Regions from separate parts of the Alloalcanivorax sp. C16-2 genome, predicted to be linked through region 1. Evidence: predicted binding sites of a transcription regulator. Region 1 holds the regulator's gene; the other holds the start of a gene.
What was found. Region 1 encodes sigma-54, which starts transcription at its own class of promoters, with help from an activator protein. Its sites were predicted from a motif close to TGGCACNNNNNTTGCTNT; they were not measured.
Positions count from the first base shown of each region.

Region 2: a site for sigma-54 is predicted at 1,947-1,964, ahead of glnK (P-II family nitrogen regulator). Genes of this name have one in related genera too.

Region 1 covers NZ_JBKFTL010000002.1:618,738-625,836, forward strand. The annotation lists gene ACLD02_RS13110 (KpsF/GutQ family sugar-phosphate isomerase) at 266-1,234, shown strand; gene ACLD02_RS13115 (KdsC family phosphatase) at 1,234-1,737, shown strand; gene lptC (LPS export ABC transporter periplasmic protein LptC) at 1,734-2,285, shown strand; gene lptA (lipopolysaccharide transport periplasmic protein LptA) at 2,266-2,841, shown strand; gene lptB (LPS export ABC transporter ATP-binding protein) at 2,842-3,567, shown strand; gene ACLD02_RS13135 (RNA polymerase factor sigma-54) at 3,691-5,145, shown strand; gene hpf (ribosome hibernation-promoting factor, HPF/YfiA family) at 5,191-5,490, shown strand; gene ptsN (PTS IIA-like nitrogen regulatory protein PtsN) at 5,514-5,987, shown strand; gene rapZ (RNase adapter RapZ) at 6,011-6,865, shown strand; gene ACLD02_RS13155 (HPr family phosphocarrier protein) at 6,862-7,099, shown strand, end outside.
Region 2 covers NZ_JBKFTL010000001.1:505,285-512,383, reverse strand. The annotation lists gene ACLD02_RS02415 (ammonium transporter) at 169-1,428, opposite strand; gene glnK (P-II family nitrogen regulator) at 1,502-1,840, opposite strand; gene ACLD02_RS02405 (accessory factor UbiK family protein) at 2,161-2,412, shown strand; gene ACLD02_RS02400 (autotransporter domain-containing protein) at 2,437-5,406, opposite strand; gene ACLD02_RS02395 (alkyl sulfatase dimerization domain-containing protein) at 5,515-6,414, opposite strand; gene ACLD02_RS02390 (substrate-binding domain-containing protein) at 6,432-7,079, shown strand.

The DNA.
Region 1 (7,099 bases):
TGTCGTTGTCGTGGGCTCCGGTTGTACGGTTTTCGCGCCGGAGTGTCCAGGCGTTTACCGTTGGAGTGCGGTAGCCGTGGCCGGGTTCCGTTCGCGGTGATCGCGGCATGGGCGGGCATTCAACTTCGCGGGAGCGGTTTCGGCCGCGATAGAAAGGACCAGCGTGGAACGCAGCCACCCCGGGAGAGGTCTGATCCCGGTCGAGGGCAGTCATTGGCCCGCCCGCCAGTGTATAATCGCCGCCAGCGAGGAGACACGAGACACCATGAGCAACAAGCATATCGCCACCGCCCGCCGTGTACTGGACGAGGAAGCCCGCGCCGTGGCGGCGCTGAGTGAGCGCGTCAGCGACGATTTCGAACGGGCCTGTGACCGCATTCTCCAATGCCGGGGCCGGGTGATCGTCACCGGCATGGGCAAAAGCGGCCATATTGGCAGCAAGGTGGCCGCCACCCTGGCCAGCACCGGCACCCCCGCCTTCTTCGTGCACCCCGGCGAAGCCTCCCACGGCGATCTGGGCATGATCACCAGCGACGACGTGGTGCTGGCGCTGTCCAATTCCGGCGAGACCGGCGAGATTCTCACCATTATCCCGGTGATCAAACGCAAGGGCAGCGGCCTGATCAGCATGACCGGCCGACCGGAATCATCCCTGGCGCGGCTCTCAGACGTTCACCTGGACGTGGCCGTGGAAGAGGAAGCCTGCCCGCACAACCTGGCGCCCACCTCATCCACCACCGCCACCCTGGCCATGGGCGACGCCCTGGCCATCGCCCTGCTGGAGGCGCGCGGCTTCACCGCCGAGGACTTCGCCCTCAGCCACCCGGGCGGCAGCCTGGGCCGGCGGCTTCTGCTCAAGGTCGACGACATCATGCATACCGAGGAACGCCTGCCCCGGGTACACCGCGACGCGGGCTTGTCCGAGGCGCTGCTGGAAATGACCCGCAAGGGGCTCGGCATGACCACCGTGGTCGACGACGCCGGCCTGCTGGTGGGGCTGTTCACCGACGGCGACCTGCGCCGCACCCTGGAAAAGGGCCTGGACATCCGCCAGGCGGGCATCGCCGAGGTAATGTCCACCCACCCGGTAACCATGGCGCCGGGCCAGCTCGCCGCCGAGGCGCTGCAGATCATGGAAACCCGCAAGATCAACGGCCTGATCGTCTGTGATGCCGAGCGCCGTCCGCTGGGCGCGCTCAACACCCAGGACCTGCTGCGCGCCGGGGTAATGTAATGGCTTTCCCGATTTCCGCCGACGACGCCCGCGCCCTGCGCCTGATGGCCTTCGACGTGGATGGCGTGATGACCGACGGTCGTCTTTATTTTGGCCCCGAGGGCGAAGCGCTCAAGGTGTTCAACACCCTGGACGGCCACGGCCTGAAGAAACTGGCCGCCAGCGGCGTCACCCTGGCCATCATCACCGGTCGCGATACCCCCATGGTGGCGCGCCGCGCCCGGGACCTGGGCATCGCCCATGTGATTCAGGGCCGTGAGGACAAGGCCGAGGCGCTCGCCGATCTGGCCGCCTCCCTGGGCATCGACGCCGGGGAAACCGGCTACGCCGGCGACGACGAGCCGGATGTGGGCGCCCTGCGATGGGCGCGGATCACCTTCGCCCCGGCCAACGCCCACGCCTGCGCCAAGGACGCCGCCGACCATGTCACCACCGCCCGCGGCGGCGAGGGCGCGGTGCGTGAGATCTGCGACGCCCTGATCGCCCTGCGGGAGGCGCCATGAAGCGTCAGGGTCTGCTCAGTGCCACCGGGGTGATCCTGCTCGGCCTGATCGTGCTGATGACCCTGCACGAGTGGGACAACCCCCTGGAGGAAGACCGCGAGGCCTTCCTCAACGCGCCGCTGATCATCGCCGACAACATCACCGCCAAGGCCTATGACCCGGAAACCGGGCAGGTGCAGTACGACCTCAAGGCCGACCATCTGGAACAGTACCAGCGCCAGGCCCTGACCCAGCTCATCGCCCCGGACCTGCGCATGGAAAATGAAAACGGCGCCTGGACCATCCACTCCCAGCGTGGTGAAGTGCGCGACAATGGCGACGTCATCGTCTTCCTGGACCAGGTCAAGGCCCACAGCGAAACCAACGGTGTCGACCTGACCACCGGGGAGTTGCGCTATCTGAACAAGGAAAACCGGGTGCGCGCGCCCGGTGATCTGACCCTGCGCCACCGGGACGGCAGCACCCGGGCGGGCCGCATGGACGCCGACTTGACCAGCGGCGAAATGACCCTCGAACAAGGAGTGGTAAGTGAATTCACGGGTAATTGATCCGCGCCGCCTGGGCCTGATGCTCGGCCTGCTGCTCACCGGCCTGGCCGGCGCCGCCCAGCCCCCCGGCGGCCAGCCGGTGGAAGTAAGCGCCGACAGCGCCACCTTCGAGCAGAGCGCCGGCACCGGCGTGTACCGGGGCAACGCGGAAATGATCCAGGGCAACCGCCACCTGTACGCCGACGTGATCCGCCTGTTCACCGAAAACAATGAACTGGTGCGCGTCGAGGCCACCGGCAATCCGGTGCGCATGAAGGAAGGCAAGGAACTGCAGGCCCGCGCCAGCAACCTGGTCTACGACCTGACCACCCGCCGCCTGGTGCTCACCGGCGACGCCCATGTGGACCACCAGGGCAACACCTTCGAGGGTGCCCGCGTGGAATACAATCTGGATTCCCGGCGGGTGGACGCCAGCAGCGAGGGCGACAAGCGGGTGCGCCTGGTGATCCCGGCCAAGAACACCGGAAAAGCCGGCGACACCGACGATGAGCAGCCGGCCACCGATGGCGATGCCGGCGGCAGCGACAACCAGCAGGACCAGGCGGAGACTCCCTGAATGGCACATCTGAGCGCCCATAACCTGGCCAAGAGCTACAAGAACACCCGCGTCATCGAGGACGTGTCCCTGGAAGTGGAAGCCGGCCAGATCGTCGGCTTGCTGGGCCCCAACGGCGCCGGCAAGACCACCTGCTTCTACATGATCGTGGGGCTGGTGGCCGCCGACGCCGGTCGCATCGAGATCAACGGCAACGACATCACCCACCTGCCCATGCACGGTCGCGCCCAGCGCGGCATCGGCTACCTGCCCCAGGAGGCGAGCATCTTCCGCCGCCTGACCGTGGAGCAGAACATCATGGCGATCCTGGAAACCCGCAAGAACCTGTCCAACGAAGAGCGCAAGGAGCGCCTGGAGAACCTGCTCCAGGAGTTCCATATCGACCACATTCGCGACTCCATGGGCATGAGCCTGTCCGGCGGCGAGCGGCGGCGCGCGGAAATCGCCCGCGGCCTGGCCACGGACCCGGATTTCATCCTGCTCGACGAACCCTTCGCCGGGGTCGACCCGATCTCCGTGAACGATATCAAAGGCATCATCCGCCACCTCAAGGATCGCGGCATCGGCGTGCTGATCACCGACCACAATGTGCGGGAAACTCTGGACATCTGCGACACGGCCTATATTGTCAGTACCGGGCACATCATCGCCGAGGGCGATTCGTCCTCCATCCTGGGTAACCAGCAGGTTCGGGATGTCTACCTTGGGGCGGACTTCCGGCTCTGAGAGCCGGCTCCCCGCCCTACACCCTCCTCCCCCAAAACGCAATACCTGGCATGATTATTGCTTAATCTGATTTGATGCTGCTATGCTGCCGGTCTTCGCGAGAACAATGACCTCACAGGCAGCATGAAACCCACCCTACAACTGCAAATCGGCCAGCAGCTCACCATGACGCCCCAGCTGCAACAGGCGATCCGCCTGCTGCAACTGTCGACGCTGGACCTGCGCATGGAGATCCAGCAGGCGGTGGAAAACAACCCGCTGCTGGAGCTGGAGGACGGCGCCGAGGACTTCTCCGCCGATGATTCGGACGGCGACGCCGACGGCGATCTCGACCTGGAGCGCGATGACGCCCTCGATGACCTGGTCGAGGGCCAGGTGGAAACCGACAGTGACTGGGACGACCTCTACGTGGGCCAGAGCAGCGCCGGTTCCAGCGGTGAAGGTGACGACGCCGATGCCTGGCAGCAGCGCCACGCCAACCCGGTAACCCTGCTTGAGCACCTGGAATGGCAGCTCAACCTGACCCCGATGAGCGACCGCGACCGGGTGATCGCGCAGATCATTCTCGAAGCCCTGGACGAACGCGGTTACGTAACGGTATCCCTGGCCGACCTGCTGACCACCGCGGAAACCCAGATCAACGACCCGGACGACCCGGTGGAAGAGGACGAGGTGGTGGCCGTGCTGCACCGGCTGCAGCAATTCGATCCGGTGGGCGTGGCCAGCCGCGACCTGGCCGAGTGTCTGGGCGTGCAATTGGCACAATTGCCGGGGGACACCGAACACCTGGGCACCGCCCGGGCCATCCTCGACCATCAGGAACTGCTTGAGAAACACGACTACGCCGGCCTGCGCCGCACCCTCGGCGTGGGCGAGGCGGACCTGGTCGCGGCCCTGGCGGTGCTGCGTACCCTGGACCCCGCGCCCGGGCAACAGATCGGTGGCGAAGAGGTGGATTACGCCGTGCCCGACGTGGTGGTGCGCGCCCATCGCGGCGGCTGGCGGGTGGAACTCAACGAGGAAGTGCTGCCCAAGGTCAACCTGCATGCCCAGTACGCCCACATGGCCCGCCAGGTAGGCGGTGAAGACGGCCAGTACCTGCGTAACTGCATGCAGGAAGCCAAGTGGTTCCTGAAAAGCCTGCAAAGCCGCAACGACACCCTGCTCAAGGTGGCCAGCCGCATCGTCGAGGTCCAGCAGGACTTCTTCAACTACGGCGAGGAGGCCATGAAACCGCTGGTCCTGGCCGACATCGCCGAGGCGGTGGAAATGCACGAATCCACCATCAGCCGGGTCACCAACCAAAAATTCATGCTGACTCCCCGGGGCGTGTTCGAACTTAAGTACTTCTTTTCCAGCCATGTGGACACGGACGGCGGCGGTGAGTGTTCCTCCACGGCCATTCGTGCCATCATTAAGAAGCTGGTCGCCGCCGAGAACCCTCGCAAGCCGCTCAGCGACAACAAGCTGGCGAACCTGCTCAACGACCAGGGTATCAAGGTGGCGCGCCGCACCGTCGCCAAGTACCGAGAGGCGATGCGAATCCCGTCCTCCAGCGCGCGTAAGCGACTGGTTTGAACGGTAAAAAAGGACATCTCTTTCAATAGAGAGAAGGAGCCAGCTATGCAAATCAACCTCAGTGGCCACCACCTGGATATCACCGACGCCCTGCGTGACTATGTGGACGAGAAATTCTCCAAACTGGAACGCCACTCCGACCAGATCACCAGCATCCAGGTGATCCTGTCGCCGGAGCCCAAGTCCCACAAGGCGGAATCCACCATCCACATTTCCGGTGCCGACCTGTTCGCCACCGCCCACGCGGACGACATGTACGCGGCCATTGACGCCCTGACCAGCAAGCTGGACCGGCAAATCCTCAAACACAAGGAAAAGACCGTGGGCCGTAAGCACGGCCACTAGGTCCGACCCGACAGACCCTGACTATGCGAGTACGTGAACTGCTCACCGAAGACCGCACCTACGACGAGGTAGCGGTTACCAGCAAAAAACGGTTGCTCGATCAGATCGCCCAGCTGGCCGCGGCCAGCTGTGGTGGTCTTAACGAGCAAGAAGTCTTCGACGCCCTGGTGGCCCGGGAAAAACTGGGTTCCACCGGCATCGGCGAGGGCATCGCCATCCCCCATTGCCGGCTCGGCCACTGCGACGCCGCCGTGGGGCTGCTGTTGAAATTGGCGGAGCCGGTGGACTTCGATGCCGTGGATGGCCGCCCGGTGGATCTTGTGTTCGTGCTCCTGGTGCCCGAACAGAACCCGGAACAGCATCTCAAGACGCTCAGCCACCTGGCCAACCTGTTCAACGACGACGACTATCGTGACGATCTGCGCCATGCCAGGGGCAGCCACCATCTTTACCAGACGGCGGTGGAGTCGGAAGCGGAAATACGCCTGGCCTCCTGATCACACCGGAACCGTCGCGCCTTATGAAACTGACCATCCTCAGCGGTCGCTCCGGCTCGGGCAAGACCACCGCCCTGCAAGCGCTGGAAGACCATGGCTATTACTGCGTGGACAACCTGCCCCTTGGCCTGTTGCCTACCCTCGCCGCCCAACTCCAGAATGAGGAACACGCCCTGGAACGGGTCGCCGTGGGCGTGGACGCGCGCAACCTGCCACGCCAGTTGCTGGCCTTCAACCACATCATCGAGGAACTGCGCCAGCAACAGCTGGACACCGAGATCATCTTCCTGGAGGCGGAGCCGGCCACCCTGCTCAAGCGCTTCAGCGCCACCCGGCGCCGTCACCCGTTGAGCGGCGACGAACGCACCCTGGCCGACGCCATCGCCCTGGAAGCGCGCCTGCTCGCCGACATCCGCATGCTCGCCGACCTGGTCATCGACACCAGCAACCTGGATGTGCACACCCTGCGCAACATGATCCGCCAGCGGGTAGCGCGCCGGGACGTGCGGCTGTCCCTGCTGATCCAGTCGTTCGGTTACAAGAACGGCCTGCCCCACGATGCGGACCTGGTATTCGACGTACGCGCCCTGCCCAACCCGCACTGGCAGGGAGACCTGCGTCCGCTCACCGGGCGTGACGAAAAGGTGGCCGAGTTTCTGCGCGGCCACCCGGAAAGCGGCGCCATGCTCGACGATATCTTTCACTTTCTGGACCGCTGGCTGCCCGCCTATGGCGCCAATGATCGCAGCTACGTCACCGTGGCGGTGGGCTGCACCGGCGGCCGGCACCGCTCCGTCTACATCACCGAGCAGCTCGCCCTTCGTCTGCGCGAGGAAGGCGTCCCCCTGCACGTGCGTCACCGGGAGCTGGACGGATGATCGAGCGGGACCTGACCATCACCAACAAGCTCGGCCTGCACGCCCGCGCCGCCGCCAAGGTGGTCAGCGTGGCCTCGCGCTACAGCTGCGCCATCGAGGTGGTGCATGGCGAGCGCCGCATCGACGCCAAAAGCATCATGGGCCTGCTTACCCTGGGCGCCGCCAAGGGCACCGAGCTGCGCGTGCGCGTGGACGGCGAGGACGAAGCACCGGCCATGGACGAGCTCACCGATC
Region 2 (7,099 bases), on a different contig from region 1:
GAAGCGTGGTGCAGGAGCGACTTTAGTCGCGATCAGCGGCGGTGCCCTTTTCATCGCGACTGAAGTCGCTCCTACGGCAATACCAGCGCAACCGCCCGTGGAGAATCCGCGATGAACAAAAAAGGGCGCCCGAAGGCGCCCAAGGTTGTTCCAAGGAAGGAAACAGAATCAGCTTTTCACGAATTCCGGGTAAGCCTCCATGCCGCAGTCCACCAGGTCCATGCCTTCGTACTCGTCCTCTTCGGAGACACGGATACCGACGACCGCCTTGAGGATGCCCCACACGATCAGGCTGGCCACGAACACCCAGACGAAGATGGTGATGGCGCCAACGATCTGGCCGGTGAAGGTGGAACCGTCGTTGGTGAGCGGCACCAGCAGCAGGCCCAGCAGACCCACGACACCGTGCACGGAAATGGCGCCCACCGGATCGTCGATCTTCATCTTGTCCAGGGCCACGATGCTGAACACCACCAGCACGCCGCCCAGGGCACCGAACAGAGTGGCGGTGAGCGCGGTCGGGGTGGAAGGCTCGGCGGTGATGGTCACCAGACCGGCCAGGGCGCCGTTGAGCAGCATGGTCAGGTCGGCTTTGCCGAACAGGAAGCGGCCCACGATCAGGGCGGCCACGGCGCCACCGGCGGCGGCGGTATTGGTGTTCAGGAACACCATGGCCACGGAGTGCGCGTTGGCGGCGTCGCCCAGCTTCAGAACGGAACCACCGTTGAAGCCGAACCAGCCCATCCACAGGATGAAGGTACCCAGGGTCGCCAGCGGCAGGTTGGCACCGGGGATCGCGTGGATCTCACCGTTGGGGCCGTATTTGCCTTTACGCGGACCGAGCAGCAGCACACCGGCCAGGGCGGCGGAGGCGCCGGCCATGTGCACGATGCCGGAACCGGCGAAGTCGGAGAAGCCCAGGTCACCCAGGTTGTACATGCCAAACACGTCGGCACCGTTCCAGGTCCAGGAACCTTCCATCGGATAGATGAAACCGGTCATGACCACGGCAAAGGCCAGGAACGCCCACAGCTTCATGCGTTCAGCCACGGCGCCGGAAACGATGGACATGGCGGTGGCCACGAACACCACCTGGAAGAAGAAGTCGGACGCGGCGGAATACACGGAATCGCCGTCGAAGCCGTTGGAGGCGGAATCCGCCAGCACGCCGGCCAGATCGAAGGACTCAATGCCATTCAGGAAGATGCCACCGTCGTACATGATGGCGTAGCCGCACACCAGGTACATGATGCAGGCGATGGCGAACAGCGCCACGTTCTTGGCAAGAATCTCTGTGGTGTTCTTGGCGCGAACCAGACCCGCCTCGAGCATGGCGAAGCCGGCGGCCATCCACATTACCAGCGCGCCACACACCAGAAAATAAAAGGTGTCGATGGCGTACTGAAGTTCGAAAATTTGATTTTCCACGTTGCAACCCTCCGAGAATTTGGAAGCGTGTTCAGGACCTTGGCATGGGTCGTATTACACGTTGCTTTGAAACTTAGATCGCGTCCTCGCCGGTCTCGCCGGTGCGGATGCGAATGGCCTGTTCCAGGGTGGTGACGAAAATCTTGCCGTCGCCAATCTTCCCGGTATTGGCCGCCTTGGTGATCGCCTCGATCACCTGATCCAGGCTGGCTTCCGCGATCGCCACTTCGATTTTCACCTTGGGCAGGAAATCCACTACATATTCCGCGCCGCGGTACAGTTCGGTGTGGCCTTTTTGACGCCCGAAGCCCTTCACCTCGGTAACGGTGATGCCCTGGACGCCGATCTCGGACAGTGCTTCACGCACGTCGTCCAATTTGAACGGCTTAATAATGGCTGTAACCAGTTTCATTTCTATCTCCTTCAAACGCTTATACCGCGTCCGTTGACGTTCGTTGGGTTTCAGGCCCCGCTTTGGTTCCCGATCCATCCACTCGCGCGAACGCTCTAGCCCATTTTGTGCACGACCCATGCCAGTTTTAAAAAGTCACGCAAACTCAGGGGGTTAGAACTTAGTTCCTGGCGTCCTGCCGGGTCATTTGCGGCATTATAGTGCACCAGTTTGGACCACAACCCAAAACGGTGCACGCCGTTACGGTGCTCCACGGCGGAGCGCCCGTGCTACCATCGGACGCCGATTCGCCCGACCCCGAAATAGTGGAGCCTCCGGCCATGCAAAGCCAAGCCTTTATCGATCGTTTGATGGCCGACATCAGCCGTCATTTGCCCGGCGACCTGGGTCGCCTGCGCCAGGACGTGGAGCACAGCGTGCGCGCGGTACTCAACGAAACCCTGACACGCCTGGATCTGGTCAGCCGGGAAGAATTCGAAGTGCAGCGCCAGGTGCTGGAACGCACCCGCGCCAAGCTGGACGCTCTGGAGAAGGAAGTGGCGGCGCTGGAAAGCGCCGCCGATCAGCCCTGAGCCAGGAAGGCATCGGGTAAGCGATCAGAACGACCAGCCGAAGCGGGCCTGGCCGCCATGGTCGGCCCGGCCGTCGCCGGTCTCGCCCAGGTAGCCGAGAGTCAGGGTGGCACGCGGGGCCAGCAGCCAGCTGAAGCCGGCTTCCATCACCAGGGTATCGCGGGCCAGTGGCGCCCCTTCAACGGTAAAGGCTCCACCGCCGGCAAAACGCAGTGACGCCTCCGGCGTGGTGTCCCCCAACGCATGTTGCCAGCCCAGGCTGCCGTACAGGCGAGTGGTGGGCTCACCGGCCAGGGTGGTGGAGAGCCGCGCCCCCAGGGTGCTGAAGGTGGTGTCCAGGGTTTCCCGGGCGCCGTGCAGGGCAGCGTCGCCGCCGTGCTCGTCGCCACCGTGCAATACCGTGCGCACCTGCGCCAGCCGCACGAACGGTTCCACGCTGCGAGTGGTCCCGAAACGGTGCGCCGCCTCCACGAACGCCTGCCAGGTATCCGCGTCCCGGTCGCTGGCCAGGGATTCATTGAGCCCGCCCATGACCGCCCGACGACGGGTGTCGATGCGGTGATGGCTGTAGAACAGGCCGCCACGCAGGGCACCCGGGCCGTGGCGGTACTCGCCGAACAGGCCGGCGTGGACGCTGTCGATGTCGGCGCTGCCGCGCTGGTCCGCCAGGTTCAGATCGGTACGGCCGGCGCCGAGCAGAACGCCGGCACGGCCGCCGCCAGTGAACACCCGATCCACGCCCAGCAGAGCACCCTGGGTGTCGCGGTCACGATCCGCGGTGCCGGGCTCGCCATCGGTCTGCCCCACGTTGCCGTAGGCTCGCAGCCAGGCAGTGACGCCCTGGCCCCGCGCCAAAGTGGTGCCGGCGGCCAGCCGGTCGTCGTCGCCGAAGCGCTCCAGGGCCGCGTCCCGCAGCAGCCGGCTGTCTTCCAGCAGCGCCCCGGCGGCACTGGCGTGCACCTCACCGCTGAGGCTGTCGTAGGCGGCGGCCAACGCCGCCGGCGAGCCGGTCTGCAGCGCCACCGTATCGTGCAGCACGTTGCCGGCGCCCAGGCTCTGCACCCCGGCGGCCACCGCCCGCTGGTTGTCGGTTTCGGCGACGGCGGCGAAGTTCAGGTCGTTACGGCGCAGTTCCAGGTCCACGTTATTGGCGTCATAGAGCAGCGCCGCGTCCAGGAACAGGAAGTCCGAGGCCACCTGGTCGAAGCCGTCCACCAGCCCACCGTCGGCGGTAAGAATGCGGTAGCGGCTGATCGGCCGATATTCACCGGCTTCGCCGATGTGCACTACGGAGCCGGCCAGGGTCGCCTGGCCGGTAACGTGCAGGTGATCGGCGGCGCTACCGGCCGGGTCCACCTCCACCTCGAAGGCGGCGCCGTCCGTCAGGGTCAGATCCCCGTCCACCGTCAGGGCGCCGATGGAATTGCCCGGTGCCAGGATACCGCCGGCGCGCACTTCGGTGCTGCCCACCTGGCCATTGCCCTGCAGGCGCCCACCGCTGAACACGGTCAATTCGCCACCGAGCGCGCCGTCCACCGCCAGCACGCCAGCGCGCACTTCATGCAGACCGGCGTAGGCGCTGGCATCGCCGAGCAGGGACAGGCGGCCGCCGCCCACTTTCTCCAGGGCACCGGCGCCGGCGCTGATATCGCCCGAGAAGACGGTATCACCGTCACCGTCCACGGTGAGCAGGTGGTCACCCAGGTCCAGGGCGCCGGTAAAGGTAGCGGTGCCCGCACCGGCCCACAGCGTGGTGTCGGCGAGTTGGCGCAGGGCATTGCCCAGGGTCACGGTGCCTCGGGTGGCGAGGGTGCCGCCGTCCAATTCCAGGGTGCCGCTGCCCAAGGCCTGGTCGGCGGCCAGCGTCAGGGTGCCGCCGGTGAGCCTGGCGGTGCCGCTGAAGCCGGTGGACTGGCCATTGAGGACGGTGTCGCCAGCCCGGTGTTCGATCAGGCCATTGCCGTTGAACACCGGGAGGAACTCATAGCCCTGGTCGGTGTGGTTGAACACCAGGGCGCCGTCACCGCCGGAGAAACGCACTTCCTGCACGTCCAGAAAGCCGGCGCCGGTGGCTGTGGTCTCGCCGCCCAGGTAGACACGCCCGCGGGCATCCTGATGGCCGCCGATAATCACCAGGGACGGTGTCTCCCCCGCCGGGGCAATACGCACGGTGGCGCCGTCGGCCACGGTGGCCAGACCCTCGCCCTGGTAGCCCACGAACAGATAGCCTTGGCCGGACCAGAGGGTGTCGGCGCCGGTCATGTGGAGCTCGCCACGAGCGGTGCTTTCCCAACCGAGCAGGCCCTGGGCGGTGTGCACGCGAGCACCGTTGCTCATGGTGACCACGCCCTCACCGGCCTGGCCCACGGCGGCATAGAAGGCATTGCTCAGTTGGCCGCCGTCCAGGTGCACCGTGCCTTTGCCGGTGGTGTAGCGGCCCAGCACCAGATAGCTGTCGGAGTGCACATCCGCATTCTGGATAGTCAGGTCAGCCTGGCCGCGCTGACCCACGGTCAGGGTCGCGGCCACGTTCCAATCGGTGTCCGCGCCTTCCACCCTCATCACCGCCTCGCCGCTCTCTTCCTGGGCCAGGGTGGAGCCGTTGGAGGAGATGGTGGCGCCGTTGGCGAACCGCACATCGGCGCTGCCGAGCGCGCCGAACACCATGCCGTTGGCGCTGTTGAACCGGGTTTGCGCGCCGGTCACCGTAAGGGTGCCCGCCGAGTCATCGAGGTTGCCGAGAATGGTGAAGCCGGCGTTGACCTCGGCCCCATCGGCCACGGTCAGTTCGCCGACGCCGTCGAAGCCAACGAACAAATGGCCTCCGGTATCCCAAGGATCGGGGCGGTCGCCGGGCAGTTCGACCACCTCGCCGTCGTCGATCAGATAGTCCACCGGCGCCGCCAGCGCCGGGCCGGCCGCGGCCAGCCCCCAACACAGAACAAGAGCGCCACCGGCTCCCGTTAGACGGTAGCAAGCCTGGAAAGATGTCATTGTTATCCCCTATAACCCACAACAAAAATGCGCCAACCGGCATATTGGTTTTGCAATCTGGTTCACACCATTTTTGTGCATTATTACCGGGGAGGCGTGTCGACGGTATCAGTCCATACTCGTAGCGGAAGGCGTGACGATGTCGAAACCCGGGGCGAATTCGTCGAGCAGGGCGAACAGGCGCCCCATGGCCACCCGGTCCAGGTCGGTTTTGTTCATGGTTGCCGACACCCGGGGGTGCGGGTGGTGGCGGCCGGCAAGATGGGTGAGCACGCCGTTGCGCAGGGTCAGGGCGAAGCGGTGCTGCTCCGGCGCGTCCAGGTCCGGGAAGGTCCAGTTCAGCACCAGTTCCTCGCCCGCCGCGCGCTCGCCATTCAGACGCACCGCCAGGAACGAGAAAAACAAATCCGGCGTCATCGAGCGCACCAGATCCGGGGCCTGGCCGCCGCCCACCCGGCGCACGCCCAGGCGCAGCTCCTGGGCGCCGGTCAGGTAGGCATTGCGCCAAGTGGTGTTTTCACACTGATAACCCAGCTGCTCCAGAGCGTCGGCCTGCAGTTCGCGGGCGTCCCGGTTGTCCGGTTCGGCGAACACCACCTTGTTGACCACCTCGGCCACCCAGCGGTACTCACCGCGCTCGAACTCCACCCGCGCTTTTTCCAGCACCGCGGCGGCGCCACCCATCCAGGCCACCGTGCGGCGGGCGCTGTCCACCGGCGGCAACGGGTTCAGGTGAGCCGGGTTGGCATCGTAAAAGCCCATGAAGCGCTGGTAGGCCGCGCGCACGTTGTGGCTCACCGAGCCGTAGTAATCGCGGGCGTACCAGCGGCTGGCCAGGGGCTCCGGCAGGCGTTTCAGACGATCGGCGATGTCCAGCGGCGTCAGCCCGTGGTTGAGCAGGCGCAGGGTTTCGTCGTTGAGGAAGGCGTACATATCGCGCTGGTCGGCGAGAAATTCGCGGATGTTGTCGCCGCCCCAGGTAGGCCAGTGGTGCTGGGCGAACAGCACATCGCTGCGGTCGCCGTATCCGCCAGCAGGACCTGGGCGAGGTGCGTTTCGGCGCCGGCGCCTTTCCCTCGGCGGTGCTGTTGCCCGGGGTGCTGGCCGACCTGCTGAACGCCCACCCGCGCCTGAAAGTGCGGGTGGAGGTGGGCGAATGGGCCGGCCTGCTGCGCAAGGTGGAGGCGGAACAGCTGGACTTCGCGGTGGTGGAACGGCGCACCGTGCCCCCGGACTCGGCCCTGGAAACCCGCCTGCTGGCGGTGGAGTCCGCCGGCTGGTACGTGCGCGGCGGCCACCCGCTGGCGGCGCGCCTTGGCTTGGCGGTGACCGATCTGCGCGCCTACCCGCTGGTGTCGGTGCCGCTGCCGGCGGCGGCCCGGGAGCGGCTCGGCCGGGAGCTGGGCCTGGCCCATGGCGAGGCCTTGCCGCTGGCCCTGGAGTGCAACGACCTGATCGCCCTGCGCGAGGTGGTGACGCGCACCGACGCGGTACTCAGCGCCACCCCCTCGGTGTGCCGAGAGGAGGTGGCGCGCGGTCGCCTGGTGCGGCTGGACCTGGATCGGGTGCGGCCCAAGGTGGAATTCGCCGTGGCCCGGCTGGCCCAGCGCACCCTGGCGCCGGCGGCGGAGAAGGCGCTGGCCCTGATCGAACGCAGCGTGGGCCGCCTTTAACCGCCAACGGGCAAAACACC